DNA from 3 places in the Formosa sejongensis genome. Region 3 is predicted to be linked to each of the others. Evidence: riboswitches for the same ligand, from Rfam matches in the RefSeq annotation. Region 3 holds a riboswitch; each other region holds the start of a gene.
What was found. A riboswitch is a leader RNA that binds a small molecule or an ion and turns the genes downstream of it on or off. The one in region 3 is predicted to bind cobalamin.

Region 1: another riboswitch for cobalamin. It lies ahead of R6X41_RS13945 (TonB-dependent receptor plug domain-containing protein); the one in region 3 lies ahead of R6X41_RS15285 (ribonucleotide-diphosphate reductase subunit beta).
Region 2: another riboswitch for cobalamin. It lies ahead of R6X41_RS13395 (TonB-dependent receptor plug domain-containing protein); the one in region 3 lies ahead of R6X41_RS15285 (ribonucleotide-diphosphate reductase subunit beta).

The regions. Positions count from the first base shown of each region.
Region 1 is NZ_JAWQUN010000015.1:85,091-93,450, reverse strand. Features, by position in the region: gene R6X41_RS13970 (serine hydrolase domain-containing protein) at 1-304, opposite strand, end outside; gene R6X41_RS13965 (sulfurtransferase) at 351-1,169, opposite strand; gene R6X41_RS13960 (ABC transporter ATP-binding protein) at 1,269-1,949, opposite strand; gene R6X41_RS13955 (ABC transporter permease) at 1,946-2,863, opposite strand; gene R6X41_RS13950 (alpha/beta hydrolase) at 2,963-3,784, opposite strand; cobalamin riboswitch at 4,669-4,859, shown strand; gene R6X41_RS13945 (TonB-dependent receptor plug domain-containing protein) at 4,968-6,980, shown strand; gene R6X41_RS13940 (YncE family protein) at 6,998-8,134, shown strand; gene R6X41_RS13935 (PKD-like domain-containing protein) at 8,153-8,360, shown strand, end outside.
Region 2 is NZ_JAWQUN010000014.1:66,767-75,126, reverse strand. Features, by position in the region: gene R6X41_RS13420 (DNA recombination protein RmuC) at 1-1,385, opposite strand, end outside; gene R6X41_RS13415 (tetratricopeptide repeat protein) at 1,461-3,188, opposite strand; gene R6X41_RS13410 (ABC transporter ATP-binding protein) at 3,298-4,092, opposite strand; gene R6X41_RS13405 (FecCD family ABC transporter permease) at 4,094-5,122, opposite strand; gene R6X41_RS13400 (ABC transporter substrate-binding protein) at 5,123-6,277, opposite strand; cobalamin riboswitch at 6,482-6,694, shown strand; gene R6X41_RS13395 (TonB-dependent receptor plug domain-containing protein) at 6,725-8,360, shown strand, end outside.
Region 3 is NZ_JAWQUN010000019.1:46,363-54,722, forward strand. Features, by position in the region: gene R6X41_RS15275 (sigma-54-dependent transcriptional regulator) at 1-442, shown strand, start outside; gene R6X41_RS15280 (sensor histidine kinase) at 432-1,775, shown strand; cobalamin riboswitch at 2,528-2,717, shown strand; gene R6X41_RS15285 (ribonucleotide-diphosphate reductase subunit beta) at 2,976-4,250, shown strand; gene R6X41_RS15290 (ribonucleoside-diphosphate reductase subunit alpha) at 4,254-5,993, shown strand; gene R6X41_RS15295 (heparinase II/III family protein) at 6,064-8,360, opposite strand, start outside.

The sequences.
Region 1 (8,360 bases), on a different contig from region 3:
TCTCAATATCTGTAAATCCAAATCCATTATCGTAAATCAATCCGTTTTCATTTACCACAGCTACCGAAAATCCCATTATAGCATCTTGTTTATAGACCGAATTTAGGTGTTTAGCTAAGGAGTCCTGTAATGCCGAAATATCTTGTTTCTTATTTGTAGTGACCTTGTTTTGTTGTTTACAAGACAATAAAAATGTGGTAAATATTAAAATTAAAAAGATGTGTTTCATGTCTTGTTGTGGAATGTTTTTGGTTTTTAATGCCTTTAAAGAGAAGTTGTAATCAAGAAATTTTATAGTCTCCAAAGCTTACCTTTTTGTTATATTAAAGGTGAGTAATTAATATAAATCTTTAAGATTTCACCTTTTCTCCCCATTCGGTCCAAGATCCATCATAAACGGCTTTAGCGTTTTTTAATATCCCTTCTGTTGCTAAATACACCACACAAGCTGTAATTCCAGAACCACAACTAAACACAACATTTCTATGCTCTTCTTCTAAGAAATTGAATAGTTGTTTTATGTTTTCTTCAGTTTCAAATTTTCCGTCCTTTAGAACTTTTGTATATGGTAAATTAATAGAGTTTTCAATATTTCCACTTCTAAGTCCTTCACGAGGTTCTTCAGATAAACCATTAAATCGGTCCTCTGAACGCACATCTATAATGAGTTCTTTTTTAGAAGATAAATTATTGAAAATAGCATCGAATTTTCTAACCATAACAGGATCCAATTTGGCTTGAAAGTCTCCTTTTAAATAGTCTTTTGTTGATTTTTTTTCGGAAGGGAAATCTTTTTTTATCCATTCAGGTAAGCCACCGTCCAAAACATAAACGGCTTTATGTCCCATAGATTTAAATAACCACCAAACTCTCGGACTAGAATAAATGCCATTAGCATCGTAGACCACTATAATACTATCATTATTAATTCCCAGATTTTGCGCTTCTTTTTCAAATTGCGCTTTTTCAGGATAAGCCGTAGGGAATGCATTTGTTAAATCACTGAATTTAAACTTTAGGTCGAAAAATCGAGCGTTTGGAATTTGAATATCCTGAATTTCTACAGGTTGTTTAAGAAGTTGATTTTTTAGGGTACAGTCTAAAATGACTAAATTTTCAGTGCTCAGGTGGCTATTTAGCCATTCAACAGTTACTATAGATGGATTCATTTTACTGATTTTATAAAATTAGAAACCACTAAAATACAATTTATGACTTAATCTGAAGTGTTGAAATTATCCATTATAACATTTTAATGTCACGGTTTTTTATTTTAATTCGAGTTTGTCTATGCGGTTTCCAATAGTAAATGCTTTCATTTCTGATTCAAGATTATCAAAATCTATTTGCTTTACTTTTTTAATGATTTCACCATCTTTCATTAGGAATATTTCATCACATGTATCTGCTAAAGTCGAAAAGATATGAGATGAAATAATTATCGTTTTATCTAAATTTTTAAGCTTTTTTATAATTTCAGTAATCATTAAATTACTTTGAATATCTACGCCGTTAAAGGGTTCGTCTAGAATAAATACAGCATTGTCTTGTAAAAGTATAGCTGTTAATGCCAATTTCTTTTTCATGCCAGTAGAGTAGGTGGAAGCGTACTGATTTAGCGGTAAATCAAATATATTTCGTTCTTCGATATTTGTCAGTGTAATTTGTCTAGAATTCGCTAAAAGTTGAATATATTCTTTTCCTGTAATTTTTGAGAAAAAAAACGGTTCTGTAAGTAACAGTCCTAGGTGATTTTTTAACGGATTAAGATGTGATGCGATTTTACCTTCGAAGGATTCTAGTCCTGCAAGGCATCGAAACAAGGTGGTTTTTCCTGCGCCATTTTCTCCAACAATACCGTATACATTCCCTTTTTTTATGTCTAAATTAATGTTATTAAGCACTTGGTTTTTTCCATAAGACTTCGATAAATTTTTAATTATAATCATTTTAAAACGGTGTTTAATTTTTTTATGGATTGCGAATAAAAGAGCGGAATTATAACAAATAACATAGGAGGAAACATTATGCTGATAGCTATTAAAATGCCTTGAGATATGTTCATCTCCTTAGGGAAACTTGAATATTTAGCAAAAATCAAGGTGATAAGATAAGCATGACATAAAAGAAAAAACACAAGTAATATAGAGATTTCATGAACAAAACAAATACATAAAGCAATTAGAATAGGCAGGCATAAAATAGTAAAATACGTTAAACAGGTTTTTGTTTTTTCAAATAAAAAATCTTTAGCAGATACGTTGAAGTTCCACACAAAATACTCGTGTTCTATTTTAGAATAGTATGACAAACAAATTAAGGCAATCAGGATCATAGCAAATACGCCCAGATTAAAATTACCAACTGTAATTGATATGTATGTTAAAAAATAAGAGATTGGAAAGATAAAAAAGGTCTTTCTAAATCCAACAACAAACTCAAATGGTTTTTTCCCAAAAGGCGTAGGGATGGTCATATTAATATGCGTATTAAAATTAAAGAGTATAATACTAATTCCCAATAAGTTTAAAAGTATTGCTGTTAAAAATTGGGTTTTATAGATTAAAAATAGTGTGAATGGTAGTGCATAGATAAGGTTTTCTATACTCCTTAGTTTTAAATAGTTGGTTTTGTTATAAATAGATTTTAGAAAATCGTTACGTTTCGGGTCGCTCAGTTTTGAGACGAAACCCAATGCAATTAAGCAATAAATAGGAGTTTCAAATTCAATGATTGAGAATAGATAATTAGAGAACAAAACAAATAGAAGCGGTATAAGTGTATATCCAATTAAAAGCGGCAAACCGAACGCAATCATATTTCTATTAAACATTTTAAATTGAAGTCGGAAATATGCTCTCATTCAGCGTTTTCTTTAGATAGACAACGAATGTAGTAATTATAAGTGGAACAAAACTTTGCAATTAAGCAGCTTTCTGCCATGTCTGATTAGATAGCTTTCTTAATTTTCATCAGTATCTTTTAAAGCCCATATCAAAGCCTTTTCTTTTGTCGCTCGGAAGATGGTATTATGCTGTTCATTTTCTTCTTCAGAATAGGTCCAAGTCAAATTATCTGGAGCATGTTGTACGAGCGTTTTAGCTAAGTTATTTGTGTGAACAGAAATATCTTCGGCAGTAGAACCTGCAAACCAAAGTTTAGTCTGAGCTTCTGGAAAAACATCCAAATAGATTGCAGATTGTTGTTCTAAATAATGGTTGTTCCACCATAATGAGGGATCCATGGCGATATAAAAATTGAATGTTTCCGGAGCTATAAAAAAGGTTTCCATAACAAATAATCCTGCTAGAGATTCTCCAATGATTCCTTTTTGATTAGATACGCGATAATTTTTATTTATCTGAGGCATTAATTCATCTGTAATAAAGGCTCTAAAGTTTTTGGCTCCATCTGTAAGCGGACAATATTCTGCATCGGCTTCTTCTTGAGAAGGACCGGATAAATCTCGACCTCTTTCTGTGTTTTCAATACCAACAAGAATAAAAGGTGGAATGCTACTGCTTTCTATAAGTTTTTCAAGTGTATTTGCAATATGTGGAAAGTCTTCTTTTATACCTCCGTCGGGCATGTATAACACAGGAAAGGTGTCATTTTTAGTGCTGTAATTTGGAGGAGTCCAAACATTAATTACTCGTGTTTCTTCTAGAATTTTAGAATCGATAGTAAAATTGTCATGTTTAGGTATGGGATCGTTAATTGCAGATTTTTTTGCACATCCCATAATAAGGAATCCGAGGAATAGGTAACATAATATGTTTTTCATAATGGGTGTTTTTTGTAACCTCTGTACATGATAAATTTAAATATTCAATTTACGATTTTAAAAATAATTTATTTAGATTAATAAACGGACGAAACTTTGTAGTCGTTCCTGGGGTAAGATATGAAAAGTTGAGATTTGCATTAAATCCTTGATTGACTATTGTGATCTTTTAGTTCTTTATATTAAGATTAAAACTGAAATGATTTTATCGTTTTCAAGGTGCCATAGGATATTTAACAACTTATTTTATTTCGTTTTCAAGTTGTATACCATGAAATTTATATTGACTAAACCTAGTAGAACTAGTCACAATTGGATCTCGGAGATGCATCGTATAAATTGCTGAATAAGAATAGTATTATGAAACATGGCTATTTTAGAAGTACATATTCTTTCTGCAACGAGAAAAATGATTCCAGTGAGTCTGTATTAAAAGGGGAATAGATATCAAAGTTTTCAAAATGACAATTTTTATATTTTTATAAGAATATTTTTTTACCTCAAATGGGAGCTTGGTATAATTTAGTGCTTAAAAGATATTGAATTGATTTGTTCTATCGAGATGTCTGTTAATTCTTATTTAACTCTGAATTCTTACTTTTAGGGTGCAAATGAGGTGTAATAGAATTACAATAATTTCTATATCATTCAAACCTGAAGGAAGATCTTAACTTCAGAATAATTACAAATTAGAAGCAAATTGATATCGTATGATAAATATCATAATTTATCAATTTTTGAGCTTTTACTTTTGTCGTCCTTATTAAAGGAAATATTTCATCTTAAATAAGTGAGATAAAATTAGTTTACAAATAATTTTAATAATATGAGCGTCAAATTTTGATTGTTTGTTCCTTAATTATTTGATTAAATTTGTTTTTTTTAAAGTATAAAGGGAAAATGGTTGTTGTGTTTTTTTTAACGCAAACATTAAAAGGGAATTCGGTGTAAATCCGAGACTGTCCCGCAGCTGTAAGCTCATAACTGAAGCCTAATTTAGTGTCACTTTTCAATAGAAAGGGAAGGCCGGGTGGAAGGAGTAAGTCAGAAGACCTGCCATTTTTTAGTAATTCAAATAGCTTTCGGGGATAAAAGCTGGGATTAGAATCTTATTATTCTTCTCTATAGGAGTAGCCATGTTTTGTCGTGGTTAGTCTACCTCGTTGGCGCTAAATTAAATGAGGTGAGGTTTTTAAAATATTTTTATAATTCTATTTTAATTGGGTGTTTAGCATGTTGCTGTTCGGTGTCGGTATTTGCACAGGAACAGGATACGATTTCTACTACCACAACATTAAAAGAGGTTGTTTTAAAATACAACAATTCACAACATAAAAAACATGTGTCTCCGGCGCCTGTACAGACTCTTGATGGAGCGACACTAACCCGATTAAATAGTTTAAATGTAGCCGATGCGATTCGGTATTTTAGCGGTGTTCAGCTTAAGGATTACGGTGGAATTGGCGGATTAAAAACAGTGAACATTCGTAGTATGGGATCGCAGCATACAGGAGTGTTTTACGATGGTGTACGCTTGGGAAATGCTCAAAATGGTCAAGTCGATTTAGGGAAATATTCCTTAAGTAATATGGAAGAAGTGAGCCTTTACCAAGGACAGCGTACCGATTTAGACCAGTCTGCAAATGGCTATGCTTCTGCAAATAGTATTTATTTAAAATCTAAGCTTCCGGATTTTGAAAATGAGAAAAAATATGCAGCTGATTTAACTTTTAAAACGGGGTCTTTCGGATTGGTTAACCCTTCGTTGTCATTCGATTATAGATTAAGTGATAAACTAGCCGCACGAATAAGTTCGGAATTGGTGTCTGCCGATGGGGAATATGAATTTAGATACACCAACGGAAGTTACGATACGATTGCTGTTCGAAATAATGCCGATATAAAATCGTATCGTTTGGAAGCGGCACTTTATGGGAATCCTTCAGAAAAAAGTAGCTGGCAAATAAAATACTATTTTTTCGATTCCGAACGCGGATTGCCTGGTGCAATTGTAGCGAATCGCTTTGAACGTCCGCAACGCTTATGGGATCAGAATAGTTTTGTTCAAGGGGAATTTAGATATGAAGTGAGCGATTCTTATTTCTTTGTGATTCGTGGAAAATATGAAGATGTCTACACCCGATATGTCGATCCTGAAATTGTGTCTCTAGATGGGATTTTAGACAATAGATACAATCAGAAAAAATATTATACTTCCATAGTAAATACTGTTAAACTAAAGCCTTTTTGGGACGTATCTCTAGCTTCAGATTTTGAGGAAAGCACACTCGATGCCAACCTGTATCGTTTTGCATATCCCAAGCGATTTACCTTGTTGAATGCTTTGGCGAGCAATTTCTTTTTTAAACGTGTAAACCTTCAACTAAGTGTACTAAGTACTACCGTTTATGAAACAGTACAGGCTTATGATTCTGCAGACGATTTTCAGAAGTTTTCACCTTCAGTATTACTTAATGTACAACCTTTTCAAAATTCAGATTTAAGATTACGTGCGTTTTATAAAAATATTTTCAGGATGCCAACTTTTAACGATTTGTATTACACCTTTGTTGGAAACACCTTCTTAAGACCTGAAGATTCCGAACAAATTGACTTTGGGTTTTCGTATCAGCATGCGAATCCGTCGGCATTTTTTGAAGTCCAAGCCGATGTTTATAAAGTATGGATTACCGACAAAATTGTAGCTGTTCCCGGAGCAAATTTATTCCGATGGATGATGCTCAATTTAGGAAAAGTGGAAACGACAGGTGTTGAGGTTGGCTTAAAATCATCCCTAAAATTCACTGCTGATTTGGATGTTACGGGAATGGTTAATTATACGTATCAAAAATCCATAGATGTCACTCCAGGAAGCAATAGTTATGGCGATCAAATTCCGTATATCCCATTAAACAGTGGGAGCGCAACTGTAATGGCGGGTTTCAAAGCCTTTCAGCTTAACTACAGTTTTATCTATACGGGAAGCCGTTACAGTCAAAAAGCAAATATAGAATCTAATTATGTGCAGCCGTGGTACACGCATGATTTATCGGTGAATTATACATTTCCATTTTTTGAAAATCCCATGCAAGTTGGGGTAGAGGTCAACAATGTTTTAAATCAACAATACGATGTGATTAAGAATTTTCCAATGCCGGGACGTTCGTATCGCCTTACACTTAATTATACACTTTAAAATTTATATAAAATCCTATGAAAAAGTTTCTACTCCTTTTTGTAACTGTTTTATCAGTTTACTCCTGTCGAACAGACGACACATTTTCTGTCGATGATGATATTCAACAACCTGAAGAACCCGATGTTGAGTCAGTTTTGAAAGGATTCTATGTTGTTAATGAAGGGAATATGTTTATGAACAAAGCCTCCCTAGATTTTATGGATTTTGAGTCTGGAGAATATAAAAGAGAGCGCTTTAAAGACGCGAATCCAAACGAAGTTGGAGGTTTAGGGGATGTTGCAAATGATATAGGAATCTACGGTTCTAAAATGTATATCGTTGTTAATGCATCAAATAAAGTTGAGGTTTTAGATGTGAAAACAGGTGAAAAATTGAAACAAATTAATGTTGACAATTGTCGCTATATCACCTTTTATGAAGGGAAAGCCTATTTAAGCACCTATTTGGGTGTTATTGGAGATCCGAGTGCTCCACAAGGTCAAGTTAACGAAATTGATACCACAAGTTTAAGTGTGACGCGTAAAGTAGATGTTGGCCGCCAGCCTGAAGAATTAGTTGCTTACAATAATAAGATTTATGTTGCAAATTCTGGAGGCTATAGTCCGCCAGATTATGAAACTACCGTTTCTGTAATTGATATTCCAAGTTTTACAGAAACAAAACGCATTGAAGTTGGTATAAACTTACATCGCTTAAAAATTGATGATGAAGGCGATTTGTATGTGTCTTCTAGAGGGGATTATTTTGAAACGCTTTCAAAGCTTTACGTTGTAGACACAAAGACAGAAACTGTTAAAAAAACATTCGATTTAGCCGTTAGCAATATGACTATTCACAACAATATAGCTTACATCTACAGTACCGAATTTAATTATTTTACTGGAGAAAACACCATTTCCTATAGCAAATTAGATACGAAAACGGAAACCATTTTAGACGGTTCTTTTATCGCAGCAGGTAATGAAGATCTTATTCAAATTCCTTACGGAATCGCTATAAATCCAGATAACGAAGACATTTACATTACAGACGCCAAAGATTATGTTACGCCGGGCGATTTGTATTGTTTCGATTCGGATGGTGAATTTAAATGGAAAGTCGTTACTGGCGATATTCCTGCCAAAATCCAATTTGTATATCAACCTCAATAAATATAAATAAAGAAGAACATGAAAAAATTAAATTTTTTAACAACAAACAAATTCGCCCTTTTAGTAGGATGTAGTGCTTTATTCTTAGCATGCTCAAACGATGAAGATCCACTTTTAGCTCCTGAAGTTGAATTGTCTGTAGAAGAACAAGCCGTATCAATGTCTATGGGATCGACTATTACTTTTGAAGCTACACCTTTAAATAATACAGAGTATACAAACGAAT
Region 2 (8,360 bases), on a different contig from region 3:
TCCTCTTCTTCGGAAGCGCGTTCTAATATAGATTCTGGAAGTGCCTTTTTGGCTTTGGCTCCCATTTTTTTAAGTTTTTCTACACTCGTAATTAAATTACCTCGCCCATCGACTAATTTGTTCATTGCAGCTGAATAATCCTTTTTAGCATCGTCTATTTTCTTACCAACACCAGTAAGATCTTTTACAAGTCCTTCAAATTTATCGTAAAGTGACCCAGCAAGTTTAGCAATTTCGAGTGCATTACGTTGCTGTTTTTCGTTATTCCACATACTGTCTATAGTACGTAATGTTGCAAGCAAAGTCGTAGGTGTAACAATAACAATATTCTTCTCGAATGCTTTATTATAAAGTGTATTATCTTCGTTTATTGCTACTGCGAATGCAGGCTCTATAGGAATAAAAAGCAAGACAAAATCTAGAGACTGCATATCGTACAGATCCTGATAATTTTTGGCAGAAAGCTGGTCCACGTGTCTACGAATAGAATTTACATGTGCTTTTAGAAACAAAGCACGAAGGTCTTCTTCTGCATTTACAAAACGTTCATAATCGGTTAATGATACTTTCGAATCGATAATCATACGCTTATTATCTGGCAAATGCAACACCACATCTGGTAACACCCGAGTCCCATCTGGGCGTGTAAAATGTTGTTGCACAAAATACTCGCGATCCTTCTCTAAACCTGACTTTTCTAACACACGTTCTAGTACCAACTCGCCCCAATTCCCTTGCATTTTACTATCCCCTTTTAAAGCTCTAGTAAGATTCGTAGCCTCTTTAGTCATTTGTTGGTTTAAATCTTTCAGTCCTAATAATTGTTCTTTTAAGGCAGAATGCATACTAATACTTTCTTTCTGAGAATCGTCTACTTTTTTCTCAAAACCTTGAATCTTTTCCTGAAGCGGATGTAAAATATTTTTGATATTTTCTTTATTCTGAAGGGTGAATTTTTCAGATTTTTCTTCTAGAATCTTGCTTGCAAGCAACTCAAAATCTTTACGAAGCTGCTCTTGTTGCTTCACCAAATCTTTATCGCGCTGAAAGTTTTGCTGCTGAAGGTTTTCATATTCAGAATTTCTACGTGTTAATTCTGTGTTTAAAAAATCTTTTTCTCTTCGGATTTCTTCTCTGTCACGTTCAATATTTGAAGTATTTTTTTGAAGAGATTCTAACTGAAATTTAAATGCTTCGTCTTGTTTTAAATTTTGAGAAATGGTATCAGTTTTAAATTCTGTAAACTGCCGAAGCAATTGCGAATTACGTTCTTCTACTCGACTGTATTCACCTTTACTTTTTAGTTTTGAAATTGTAAAGCCTATAAAAGTTCCTACAATAGAGGAAACTCCTATAGAGACTAACAATATAATCGTATCGTTCATTTACTGTAGTTTACCCAAATATAAAGGTATTACGTAAAAAATAGAACGTATACTTAAGATAAAAATTCTAAAAATTTATAAAACAGAATTCTCTATCGTTATATCTGAATATTGCCAGGCCTTATCAAACTCTGTTTTTATCTTTTCGGCTTCAATTGTTTTACCTTGTTCAGAAAGGCTCTTAGATAATCCCATTAAAGACCAACCATTTTGTCTTAATTTGTTCAAATCTTCTTTATAAACTACTTCTGCCTTTTCAAATTGATTAGCATTCATTAATACTGCTCCTAAATTTTGTCTTGGTGGAATATACCATGCAGAAGGTTCATTATAAATAAGGTTATCTTCTAATATTACGGCTTGCTCCAAGTGAGCAATTGCTTCCTTAAAATCACCTTGTTCATTTGCTAATTCTCCGGAAACTACTTCATAAGCTAATTTTGAAATTGCAGTTCCGTTATCGAATCCTGAAGCCTTAATAGTTTCCATATCTGGATCTGTAGTATAGGTTTTAATAGCTTCTAATTCTTCTTTAGCTTCAGGTATGTTGTGTTTTTTAATAAAAGCAATCCCTCTAGCATAATGCCAAATAAGCTTTAGATATTTTATATCGTCATTTGGTTTTGGGTACGTTAAAATATCATTCCATTTTCCAAATCGAACATAAGCTAATAATGGTGTAGCTGCAAAATTTTGAAGAAAATGAAGCGCTTCCATTTCTCCAACTGGAACTTTTTCTGCAGTCTTCTTAGCTGCATCAATAGCGGTTTTACTATCTCCTAATAAACTAGCTGCAGACCATAAAAAATGAATGTTATGCGGATAATAACCTAATGGATAAATACCTTGAGAAAAACACTGAGAAATATAATCTTCATCTGCTAAAATGGCTTTTTTATTTACTTCTACCGCATCTTTATATCTACCTACCCGTATATAAATATGCGATGGCATGTGCACTATATGTCCAGCACCTGGCATTAGTTCTCCTAATATCTCTGCACTAGGGACAGCTAATTCTGGAGTTGGAAGTTCTACCATATGAATATAATAATGATGCGCTCCTGGATGATTTGGATTCTCCTTCATGGCAAACTCTAAAGCTTCTTTAGCATCCTTTATATTTGGCATCGGATTGCCATTCTTATCCCAATAATTCCATCTCGCTGTATTCATAACCGAAGCCGCATACAATGTTAGGATATCAGGATCTTTAGGATATTTCTTTACGACCTTTGCCATCGCAATCATGTACTCTAAATTTAATTCTTCTACAGGTGTACTAAAATCGTTGGAGTATCTATAACCTAAAGCTTGTATTAAATCTCGCTCTTTTTTTGTAGTACCAGCAATATGTTTATTGGCTTTTAGCATCGCTTTATTATAGCTCTCTTTTCTATCTTCTGTGGGTTCTGGATCATTTATATTTGGGCCTAAAGTATAGGCTTGCCCCCAATACGCCATAGCTAAATCAGGATCTAATCGCGATGCCTCCATAAAAGAACGATGGGCTTCGGCATGATTAAAAGCGTAAGTTAAACTTAAGCCTTGATTAAAAAAACGTTGAGCTAAATCGTTTGTTGTGCTAACTTTATAACTGTGATTTCCGATATTTTCAAACAACGGTGCAATCTGTTTTGTAGAATCAACATCTGATAATAAGAAATTAGTAGACGTACAGCCAATGGCATTTGCACCTATTTTTTTAGAATAATCAAATTTATCATCCCCAAAACTATAAAAGAAATAAAAAATAGCACACGTAAATATTGAAAAAATCAGAAGATTTAATGTTGTTTTCATAACCATCTTGTTTAATAAAAATTAAACCATAACATGAAAATTCAATTAAAAAAGGTAGTAAAGAGCTATAAATAAACATCTTAAATTTACAAAATTTAAAGAACCTATTTTATTTATTCACACGAAAACTTCCAGTTTCTGAATCAAACTGAATTAAATCTGCAGGAAATAAAGTACTAAACACACCTTGCTGAATTAGGTTACAAGGCGAATCTGAAACAACATTCGCCGGTGTCATCACTATCATTTTATCACAAAGTTGAATAGCCAAGTCTATTTCGTGAGACGAAAACAAAATGGTTTTACCTGTTTCTTTAGCAAGTTTTTGAAGCAGTTTTAACGTATATGCCTTATGATACATGTCTAAATGTGTCGTTGGCTCGTCTAAAATAATTAAATCGGTATCTTGAGCTAACGCACGAGAAATCATCACTTTTTGAAGCTGTCCGTCGCTCAATTCAAAACACTTTTTATATTTTAAAGTTTCGATATTGGTTAATTTCAACGCATGGTTTACTTTCTCTAAATCTGAATCAGATAAGGTTCCGATCCAATTCGTATAAGGTTGCCTGCCTAATGCTACCAATTCAAACACCGATAAGTTTTTCGAAGTTAATTTTTCGGTAAATACAATACTTAATACTTGAGCCAATTCTAAAGCATCAAAAGTTGTAACATCTTTATTATTAATAAAAACCTTTCCGCTTAATGCGTCTTGTGTATTTGTTAGCGTTCGTAACATTGTCGATTTACCAATTCCGTTTCCACCAACTAAACCTATAAGTTCACCTTTTCCCAGAGAAATATTTATATGCTTCGAGATCACATGTTCGTCCTTTTTAGAACGGTAACCAATAGTTAAATCTTCGGTTCTTAAAATGATATGTTTATTAATTTCCTTCATCTTAAAACATCAAATTTCGTTTTCTAACCAACAACCAAATTACTATTGGAGCACCTACTAAAGAGGTAATCGCATTAATAGGTAAGGTATAATCACTATTCGGGATTTGAGCAATGGTATCGCAAATCAGCATAATAATACCACCAAATAACACCACTGCAGGTAATAATATTTTATGATTAGAGGTATTAAAAACCAAACGAGTTAAATGTGGAATTGCCAACCCAATAAATGCTATTGGACCTGCAAACGCGGTTATTGTTCCTGCCAATAAACTTGTTGCAACTATAATAAATAAGCGGCTTTGTTTTATATTCAATCCTAAACTTTTTGCATAATTATCGCCTAATAACAATGTGTTTAATGCTTTTATTGAGGCTAAACTTAACAACAATCCAATACTATATATCACACCAAAAATTGCTAATTCTTGCCAAGATAAATTTCCTAAACTACCAAAACCCCAGAACACATAACGTTGTAATTGTTCGGCCGAGCTAAAGTAAGATAACACACCAACAATAGCACCTGTTATACTTGCAAACATAAGTCCGATAATTAAAATAGCCATAGTATCTCGCACTCTGGACGATACAATTAAAACTGCTAGAAGCACTAAAAAACTTCCTAAACTCGCGGCGATAACCACACTCCATTTAGAAGTAAGTAATATTGCAAATGCTCCGCCAAAAAGCCCTGATCCTAAAATAACCAATGCGACTCCTAAACTAGCGCCAGAGCTAATTCCCAACACAAAAGGTCCTGCTAACGGATTTCGAAAAAGTGTTTGCATTAAAAGTCCAGAAATACCCAAACCAGAACCGACTAATATAGCAGTAATCGCTTTTGGTAATCTATAATTCTGAATGATATAACTCCAAGACTCATTGTCCGGATTTCCGAAAATACTTTCGAAAACACCATGAAGCGGAATAGACACCGACCCCAAACTAATGTTGATAAAAAAACAACATAGCAACACTACAATGAGTATTATAAAAGCGGACTTATATGACTGTTGATTTTGCAATTAATGTAGCTTTTTAAAAAAGAATAATTCATAGTCTTGAAGTAATTCTGGATGACAAATTTTAATCAAATCTTTAAGAACTAAATCAGGTCTTGCTTGCCCTAGTTCGAAATACAAAACCCCTCCGGTTTCCCCTTTAGTGTTTGCCATTGTATAGACGTTTTGCTGTGTAAAGGCATTAAATTTTGTGTAATGAATATTGGCTTTTTCCAAATCTTTTAAACTCACATAAATTGAAGGGTTAATCCAAATATTAGCCGCTTTAGCTTTATTAAAAACCGTTTCGAAATTTAAAGCTAAACTTCCAGAACCTTGGGTGTTTTTCCAAAGATAATTAGCGTTTGCATCTTTTAAAAGTTGTGCTTCAGAACTTGTTCCATTTGGCATATACCAAACATCTTTATACATTGCCCCACTAAAAACACTAGGTTTAATTTCTACATTTTCAGCCAAAGTTTTGGCTTTTAAATATTCAGTTTCAATACCATTATAAACAGTTTCTGCTTGATCTTCTTTATTAAAAAGCACACCAAATAATTTAATCCATTCTGCCTTTGCTAACGGAGATTCTTCAACCCAGTCTCCATTATAAATCACTGGAATATTTGCTTTTTTAACCATTTCCAAAGAACTGTTATTGCCATCGACACCAAAAGCTATTACAGCATCAGGATGTAGTTCTAGTAACACTTCTGTATTTATGCCTTCATTTTTTCCAAGTTCACGAATCTTTTCATTATCAATTCGTGTTCTTATTTTTTCTGAAGACACATATTGGGTGCCAGGAAAACCAACCAACTTTTGCTCCTCACCTAATAATTCTAAGCCTGGTAAATGCGTTGTAGATGTTACTACAATGCTTTCAACTGGAATTGGGATAATAGCATCAAAGTCATCTGAATCTAGAGAAATACTGTCTTTTTTGTCTTTATCGACTAAAGCAAATTTAAACGTCTTATCGGCTTTTGGCCACGGACTATAAATTTCTAAAACTTTATAATTTTTGTAAGATATAACCGAAAATCCTTTAGCATGTTTTAAAGGCAATTCGACACTTTGTTCCTGAATTTCTTTAACACCTTTAGATTCGTTTTTACAACTAAAAGCGATTACTAGAAGTATTAATACTAAAGATTTTAACTGAAAAGACTTCATTTAATAGCTATTTAAAATGAGTTTATAATGGGTGTCAAAATTCTGAAATATAATACAAATTTTAACATTTAAAACAGTTCAAATGTAAGCATATAATTTTCAGACGAAATAAAAATGTTAGATTTTTGATAGAATTTCTTAATAGAAATACAACTTACTCTACAAAAAAACTAGGTTTTATATTCCAATCATAATAAAAACCTTATTTTTGCAGCGAATTTTGGTTCATATCATTTAAAATGATGGATTAAATGGGAATTGAGTTAAAATCTCAAACTGTTCCCGCAACTGTAATCTTAGTTTTGCTTTGCAAAATGCTTGTTATTAAAACTTCAATATACCACTGATTATTTTTAAAATCGGGAAGGTGAATAACAAGACGAGAGTCAGGAGACCTGCCAAATTCAGCATAAATAATTGACTTTCGGGCAAAAGGTCTTAAGATATATGAAAATAAAACTAATAGTATCCTTATTCTTTTTTATATGTGTTCCAACGATTCTCGTTGCGCAAATGGATTCTATTCAAAAATTAGATGAAGTTTTAATTACAGCCGATTCTCAGTTAGGCACCTTTAGCAATTCACAAACTGTTTTTGTATTATCGGATAGCATTATTACTATAAATCAGCCTTCATTAACATCTTTATTAAACTATAACACGCCTATTTATTTTAAAGAAAACGGTTTAGGCATGGTGTCTTCACCTTCATTTCGAGGCACGACAGCACAACAAACTGCTGTGATTTGGAATGGGATAAACATTAATTCTCAGCTTAACGGTCAAGCAGATTTTAATACTATAAATACTTCAGATTTTAATTCGATTAGCGTGAGAAGTGGTGGTGGCAGTGTAATTTATGGTAGTGGTGCTATTGGAGGAAGTATTCATTTAAACAATAATTTCGATTATACTGAAGGCTTTCAAAATACCATAAATAGTAGTTACGGAAGTTATAATACCATACAGATTAATTACACCGGAAATATTGTTGCTAAGGATTTAAGCGCCAATATTGGTGTGAGTAGAAACAGTTCTGATAACGATTACGATTTTGTTGATTCTGATAATTACAACCTAAACGGCGCCTATTATAACACAAGCCTAAATGCGAACTTGAGTTATAGATTAAATGAAAAAAATATTCTGAAATTCTACAGCTATGCATTTGATGGCGAACGTCATTTTTCATTGATACTTCCAAATGAAACACCTACAAAATATCAAGATTTTAACACTCGAAATTTAATAGAATGGGATGGATTTTATAATAAAATCACTTCAAAATTAAAATTAGCATACCTAACCGAAGATTATAAATATTTCGGAAATGTGAATTCTGATTTGTATACGTTTGGATATGTAAATTCTATCATTGCAAAATACGATTTTACTTATGCTCCGTCTAAAGATATAACCATAAATACTATAGCAGAAGCAACACAGAATAAAGGTGAAGGCTCTAGCATAGCAGACGAAAAAAGAGAGATTGGTAGTTTTAATTTATTATTTAAACATCAATTTAACATCTGGTTTTTATACGAATTAGGGCTAAGACAAGACATAACGAGCGAGTATAACAGTCCGTTTTTATATAGTTTGGGGTTAGAATTCCAAATTACTAAACCCTACTCTATTACGATTAATGGTTCAAAAAATTTCAGAATTCCAACCTTCAACGATCTGTATTGGGAAGGCAGTGGAAACCCAGATTTAAAACCAGAAACATCGTATCAGGCGGAAATTGGTAATCATTTGACGTTAAAAAACACCAACCTCACTGTTACGGCATATTATAACGACATTACAGATATGATTCGGTGGTTACCGAACGGATCGAATTGGCAACCCGTTAATACCGACCATGTTATTACTTACGGTTTAGAGGCACTATTTCAATATGCAAGAACATTTAACGCACATCGTATAACTTTAAATAGTACTTACGCCTATACAGTTTCGGAAAATCAAGCCACCAATAAACAACTAATATATGTACCTTATAATAAGGTGACGGCGAGTTTAGGTTACAATTTTAAAAACATATCGGCATTTTACCAGTGGATGTATGTAGGCAGCGTAT
Region 3 (8,360 bases):
ATATAGAATTAATACCGTCGATATTACAGTGCCGCCTTTAAGAAATCGCGGGACAGATATCACAGAATTGGCGCACTATTTTGTTTCGCTTTATGTCGAAAAATACAATAAAAACCCATTCACTTTTGATGCCGGTTTTATTTCCAAACTAAAAAAACATGACTTTCCAGGGAATGTTAGAGAGCTTCAATATGTTCTTGAACGTGCAGTAATTATGACCGATGGTAATGTTTTAAAACCTGAAGATTTAGTATTTTCATCTATTGAACATTCAAATACTACAATTAATGTTGCTACTAAAAGCTTAAATCTAGATGAATTGGAAAAAAATGCCATTTTAACAGTTCTAGAAAAGAACAAAGGGAACGTTTCAAAATCAGCCAAAGAATTAGGTATTACCAGAGCTGCACTGTATAGAAGATTGGAAAAGTATGAATTATAGAGTCTACATATTTAAACTTTTCTTTAGAATTTTAATTCTCGTTGGTTTACTCCTAGGATTAAAGTATACGGTATCTATCGATAGCACTTCCTTATCAGTAGGATTAAGTATTGTAATATTTTATGTTTGCGCAAACACCTATACTTTTGTAAAACGTCGTTTTGTTGTGATGGACGATTTTTTTGAAGCCGTTAAATATCGTGATTTTTCAAGATGGTTTCCAGAAGATAGAGGACCAAAAGATATTCGTTTTCTTTATAAAGGTTTTAACGAAATAAATAAAACAATAAAAGAAATCAACTCCCAAAATCAAGCACAATACGTATACCTTCAGAAGATTTTGGAAATGGTAGATATTGGTATTATTGCGTATAATCTCGAAACTGGAGATGTACTTTGGAGCAATGATTCGTTTAGTGAAACACTTGATGTACCGTCTTTTAAAAACGTGCGTTTCGTTGAAAATAGAAAACCAGAATTGTTTAATACCATTTTCGAAACCTACCATAGAGAACCCGACTCTATTTCTATAGCACTTCAAAATGAAAGTATAAAAATATTGATTTCTGATACCGTTTTTCAGGTGAAAGAAGAGGCGTTTAAATTGATTGTAATTCAAAATATTGATGATACTTTAAATAAAAATGAATCTGAATCATGGAAAAAATTATTGAGTGTGATGACTCATGAAATCATGAATTCCATTACCCCAATTTCGTCTTTAGCAGATACACTTCAACGAAATCTACAAGTGGCCATAGAACAGCCAAAAGAATCTCATTTAGATTTAGAAGATATAAATTCCGGTATAAAAACAATTAAAAACAGAAGTGAAGGACTTTTAAAATTCGCAAAAACGTATAGAAGTTTGAGTAAAGTCACGCATTTAAATTTACAAAGAGTAAAAGTTTCAGAGCTTTTTGGCACCATTCAATTACTGATGGAACCCTCTATAAAAGCTAAAAATATAAGTATTGAATTCAATAGTTCTGTCCCAAAATTAGAATTGGATATAGATACGCATTTAATAGAACAAGTGCTTATAAACCTAATATTGAATGCTGTTGATGCGTGTAAAGACCAAACAGCTCCTGAAATTAAAATTTCAGCATCGCAAAGTCCTAATAGAGATATTGTACTTAAAGTGTATGATAATGGTTCAGGGATTCCTAAAGATATTTTAGAAAATATATTTATTCCTTTTTTTACAAGTAAAACAACTGGTAGCGGTATAGGTTTAAGTCTGTGTAAACAAATTATGTTACTCCACAAAGGACGGATTATTGTAAAAAGTGTTGAGGGAGAAGGTTCTGTTTTTAGTCTTATTTTTTAAGGTTTAAAACTAATCATGTCCTAAATATTATTATATGTTCATTTTTTTCATTGATAAAAAAGATCCTTCGACTTCGCTCTGGATAAACCAAGCCAAAAAAAATCTAGACTTACGAACTTTTGTCTAAACGTCATGCTGAACTCGTTTCAGCATCTCATTATTAATGAAAATCAAAGGTTCAAAAGTGAGACTCTGAAACTAGTTCAGAGTGAGGAACTTTAATTGAGCTCAAATCTGCCTACCAGCAAGTAAACAGCTTCAAATTTTACGATAAATTTTCGATAGGCCAACCAAAAAACAAAATTCAATTTTTATAGATAAAGTAGCTCCTTCACCACAAGTAATTCCACAAAGTAAACAGCGGTAAATGTTTTTTAAAAGGAGGCAAAGGTTTAAGACTCTATTGATTTAAAACAAGTCCATATTTGTTAACCATCATAAATTCTAACGAATATTAAACACCTGTTTCTGGCATATTTAAAGTATTCAAAATATCTAAAGACCTAAAAATTAATACCCCCTTCTAACGCCTCCATCTTCTTATCTTTTTCCACAGCTTTTTTAAAATCTATTCTTAATAAAACCCAAAAATATTCAAATTTAAAATAACGTATTATCCTCTTTATGTAGCAATTACAGTTGTTCGCAAGTCATAAGGTTTTGGTTTAAAATCATTTATAATTTGTTAATAATTAAATATAAAAAAATTGAAAAACATGCTTTAAGTTTACAAATAGTAGATAAATTTGTACTCAATTTTAACTGTTAATGGTTGTCAAGTTTAGCGACTCGTCATTAAAAGGGAATCCGGTGTAATTCTGGAACTGTCCCGCAGCTGTATGCTCAAAAAAACTAAAACCCTAGTGTGGTCACTTTTCTAATGAATGGGAAGACCGGGTGTAAGGAGTAAGTCAGAAGACCTGCCATTTTTAATTAATAATTCAACACGCTTTCGGGGATTGAAGCTAGAATTAAGAGCTTGCCTATGTTATATACTATTGGCAACTTTTATCTACCTCCATCAGCTTTGCTAAAATTATTACAACAGTTTTAATCATGAGTAATAACTAATGGTTTAAAAAAAAATTACAATTCGATCAAAGTAGTCGTTGACTAAAAGGATAGCGTTTTTTTTAAAGATTTATTAAAAAAAATCCCAATGTAATTGTAATGGGATTAAACCAACTTTATATAGCAAATATGGAAATAATACAAATTGTTAAAAGGAATTTTAAGTCAAAACCTTTCGATCTTCAGAAAATCACAGATGCTGTTACAAAAGCCATGTTAGCCGTTAAACACGGTACGCGCGACGATGCTGCTTTAATTGCAAAAGCGGTATATATAGAGTTGCTCAAACGTAAAAATGAGGATGAAGGTTATGTGCCAACGGTAGAAGAAGTACAAGATATTGTAGAGCAAAAACTAATGTTTAGTGAATTTCTGGATGTTGCAAAAGCCTATATTATTTATAGAAACAACCAGACGCAAAGCAGAAAAAGTAACATTTTCGAAAAACGTATCAATTTAAAACCTTACGAATATCCGCAGCTTTACGAATATGTTTCTGCTATTAGACATTCGTATTGGATTCATACAGAATTTAATTTCACCAGTGATATTCAAGATTTTAAATCGGCATTAACGCCAGTAGAGCAAAGTGCCATTAAAAATACCATGCTTGCGATATCGCAAATAGAGGTTGCAGTAAAAACCTTTTGGGGCGATATTTATCACCGTATGCCTAAACCAGAAATAGGATCTGTTGGTGCTACATTTGCAGAAAGTGAAGTTAGACATCACGATGCCTATTCTCACCTTTTAGAGATTTTAGGATTAAATAATGAGTTTGAAAAACTAAAGAAAAAACCCGCTATTATGAAGCGTGTTCAATATTTAGAAACGGCTTTAAAAAATGCTAAAAGTGAAAATAATGAAGAGTATGCAGAATCTGTATTATTATTTTCTCTATTTATAGAACATGTCTCTTTGTTCTCTCAGTTCTTAATCATTATGGCGTTCAATAAGCATAAAAACATGCTTAAAGGAATTTCGAATGTAGTAGAAGCTACTTCTAAAGAAGAACAAATTCATGGTGATTTCGGTATCGATCTTATCAATATTATTAAGGACGAACATCCTGAATGGTTTAACGATACTTACAAGGTTATGATTCAACAACTTTGTGAAGAAGCTTATGTTTCGGAAAGCAAAATAATAGACTGGATTTTCGAAAAAGGTGAATTAGATTTTATTCCTAAAGCAGTGATTAACGAGTTTATTAAAAACCGTTTTAACAACTCCTTAGAAAGTATAGGAATAGATAAAATATTTAAAATTGACCAACCCTTATTAAAAGAAACGGAATGGTTTGACGATGAAATTATCGGTACAAAACACGGAGATTTCTTTGTTAAACGATCAATTAATTATAGTAAAAGAGCACAAAGCATAACCAGTGACGACTTATTTTAAAAAATGAAAAACAACACTTATAATCAAGAAACAGTGCAGACTTTAGAACACAATAATAAAGAAACAGAAACGTTTACATGGTTAAACGAAAACAGTCGTAAATTTTTAGAATCTGGATATCTTACCGAAGGTGTTTCACCAGAAGAACGCATAAGAGACATTGCAGATCGTGCTCAGGAGATTTTAAAAATGCCTGGATTTAGTGATAAATTTTACAACTATATGTCCCAAGGGTTCTACTCTTTGGCCTCTCCTATCTGGTCTAACTTCGGACAAAAACGTGGCTTGCCAATTAGCTGTTTCGGTTCGCATATAGACGACGATATGGGAAATATCCTATTCACCCAATCCGAAATTGGAATGATGTCTAAACTAGGAGGTGGTACTTCTGGATATTTTGGAAAAATACGTCATCGAGGTGCAGCAGTAAAAAATAACGGAACAGCGTCTGGAGCAGTACATATTATGCGCCTTTTCGAATCTATGGTCGATGTAGTGAGTCAAGGTTCTGTTCGTCGCGGACGCTTCTCTCCATACTTACCAATAGACCATAAAGATATTATGGAATTCTTAGAAATCGGTTCTGAAGGAAACGCCATCCAAGAATTAACACATGGTGTTACCGTAACAAACGCCTGGATGCAAGCCATGATCGATGGCGATGCTGAAAAACGTACAGTTTGGGCTAAAGTATTACAAAGTCGAGGCGAAATGGGCTATCCATATATTTTCTTTACAGATAATGCGAATAACGGTACTGTAGATGTGTATAAGGATAAAGACCATCCAATTTACGCGAGTAATTTGTGTACAGAAATTATGTTGCCTTCAGACGAAAATTGGTCTTTTGTTTGCGTGTTATCAAGTATAAATCTGCTTAACTACGATCAATGGAAAGATACGGATGCCGTAGAAACCATGGTTTACTTTTTAGATGCGGTAATTTCAGAATTTTTAGAGAAACTAGAATCCTATCGCGATTCAGAAAGTCGTGAAGATCGTCAGACCTTCCTATTTATGGAACGTGCTTATAATTTTGCTAAAGACAATAGAGCTTTAGGTTTGGGCGTTTTAGGTTGGCATTCGTTATTACAATCTAAATCGTTATCTTTTAATAGTCAAGAGGCTTTTAATTTAAATAGTGAAATCTTTAAAACCATAAAAGAACGTTCTTATAAAGCATCTGAAGCACTTGCAAAAGACCTTGGAGAACCAGAACTTCTTAAAGGGTATGGTAGAAGAAATACAACTTTAAACGCCATTGCTCCTACGACGTCGTCAGCATTTATTTTAGGACAAGTTTCTCAGGGAATCGAGCCCATTTGGTCTAACATTTATGTTAAGGATATTGCGAAAATTAAAACAACCATAAAGAACCCCTATTTACTTGAATTGTTAGAGGAAAAAGGAAAGAACACTGATGACGTTTGGAATGACATTAGAAGTCGAGACGGTTCGGTCCAACATTTAGATTTTTTAACCGATGCAGAAAAGGCGGTATTTAAAACCTACTCAGAAATCGACCAAATGGATATTATTTATCAAGCGGCAAACAGACAAAATCATATCGATCAAGGACAATCTTTAAACATTATTGTGCATCCTGATATGCCGACAAAAGACATTAATAAAATTCATATTAATGCGTGGAAATTAGGCTTAAAATCGTTGTACTATCAACATAGTATGAACGCCGCTCAAAAATTTAAACAAAAGAAAGATTGTGCAAGTTGCGAAGCTTAGTCTAGCTAATTTTCACTCAATCGTATAAAAGAACAACCTCATACTCAATATTGTATGAGGTTGTTTTTTATTATTTAGTAGTTTCTACTTTCACCTCTTTTCCATTAACAATTTCTGAAATTTTCACTTGCGGAAGTTCGCCTTTTAAATCTGTTATACTAATTGTTTGAGTACGGCCATCTTGCAATTCAACCGTAATTTTATTTGATGATTCTGAAGTTATATTTTTTATAGCCGAATGCCCTTTATAAGGTTCTATCAAACTAAGAAAAACAGTTTCCTTCTCTTTTACTCTAACACCGTAAGTCCGTCGTTCTGGATTATTTCTAATACCTCTTTGTTTCCCTCCATTGGGATACTTACTTATAACTATTTCAGACGTTTTTGGCCAAAGGGTATGTACATCGAGTTTCATCCCATCTTCATCAAACTGCACAGTAGCTCCCTTTTTAGTAGTATACCATTGTGCTTGCTCAAAGTATTTGTAAGGCGAATCGTTTGTTGTAGCCCATTGCCGTAAAACTGCACCTTTCTTTTTAGCCTCTTCTATATTTTTAAAACCAACAGGATGAATTAACCAATCGTAATTGTGTTTTTTATCCGATTTCATATAATCGGCAAGAATGAGATAGTCATCTGTAAGAATAGACAAACGTCTTTGCTGTATCGGATTAAAATCAGCTTCATAATCGGTATCGTCCCAAGGCGGGAATTTATCGGCATTTGCAGTTGGGATTTTGCGCCATCTCGCATTTGTTTCTATCACCGAAACTTGCATTAATTCGCCACTATAAAACAGTAATTGTTCGGATGGTACTGCTTCTTGTTGTAATCCGTCTACAACAACCATATTATGTGTAGCCGATGTTTGCACACATTCTTTATAACCCGGATCCCCATATCCAAACCACACCATTTCGGTTCCAAAATATTTATGCCCAAAACGATCTAGAGCAACTAAACTAGCTCTATCAAATTGACCATGCCAACCGCCATGTGTTCCATATTTTAAATACGCTTGAATTTGATTTTCTGGAGTTTCTACTTCTGCTTGCGAGCGTAATGCTACCAAACCAACATTTGGAGCAAAAGCAGATCCTGTTCTTGGGTCATTAACTTGTGTTAATTCGGGAACACCATACAAAAGAGAAACCCACGAATCGCGTTCCGTTTTACTTATAACCCATGCTAAATCGTCCGTTCTATATTCGCGATAAGCCAACTCATAAAAATCGTCTGGTTTTGTTAAATTAGAATCATTGGTCGATACAACATTCGCATCTTCATCCATAAATGGAACATAAGGCGTTACCATATCTTCTAGTCCTCTTGTGTTCTTTCCTGTAGGTCCCCAATTATCGAATTTCATACCTGTAAACCCTTCCTTGGCATTTACAAAATCTTTGCTTTTATATTTAACAGGGAAACGTCTATGATATAAATCTAAGCCATAGTTTTCAAAAGCTTGTGCGACCAAACTATACCGCTGCGTGACTAAATAACAATAGTTCACAGTACTTTCAAACCACCATCCATCTGCCATAACACCTTTTCCTATTTGGTCTGCCATACCGCCATCGGCTTCTATTAAATAGTCTAGTTCTGGAATATCCTGTAAAAACAAGGCTACAAATATAGCACCGGCATTAGCACTCGCCTGATGATTCATAATCCCTAAACCGTCCATGTGCTTTTTATTCAACTCTAAGTAATAACGAAAGGTCGCTTCTATATTTTCTTTATCAGATACAGATAATTCCGGTTCATTATATAAGATATCGCAAGCCGATGAAAAGAACAAAAAGAAATTCCCCTCATGCACCTGAACACCATTTGTAGCTGCACCCACCGATAAATAACCATTTTCTGTATTGCAAACGGATTGTATTAATGCAATGACTTTATTTTTATAAGCGACATTACCCGTTAATTTGTATGCTAATGCTAACTGAAAAGCTTTTTCTCCATCACTAGCACTATAATTTAAACTAGACCACACTTGTGTTGGGCGAGGTTTAGTAATAATTTCGTGTTCTGGGAACTCAAATCCATCAAGTTCTAGGAGCATCGCTTCTAAATTTTCTTTTGCCCAATCGTACTGTGCGATTTTCTGTTTTGTGTCCTTAAAAATCACATCGGTTACCAATAAAAACGGATGTGGTTTACTGCGAACTGATATAAACTCCAAGGTTTCTAATTGATTTCCTTGCTTATCACTTACCACAATCACACTTGATTCTTGTCCGCCTAAGGGCATCCTATCGCTTACAATTACAGTTAACGTTCCCTTATAAAAAGCGTTGGCCTTTAAAGTGATTTCCGAAGTACTTAAACTATTTATGCACGCCAATTCTCGTGGATTCAGAA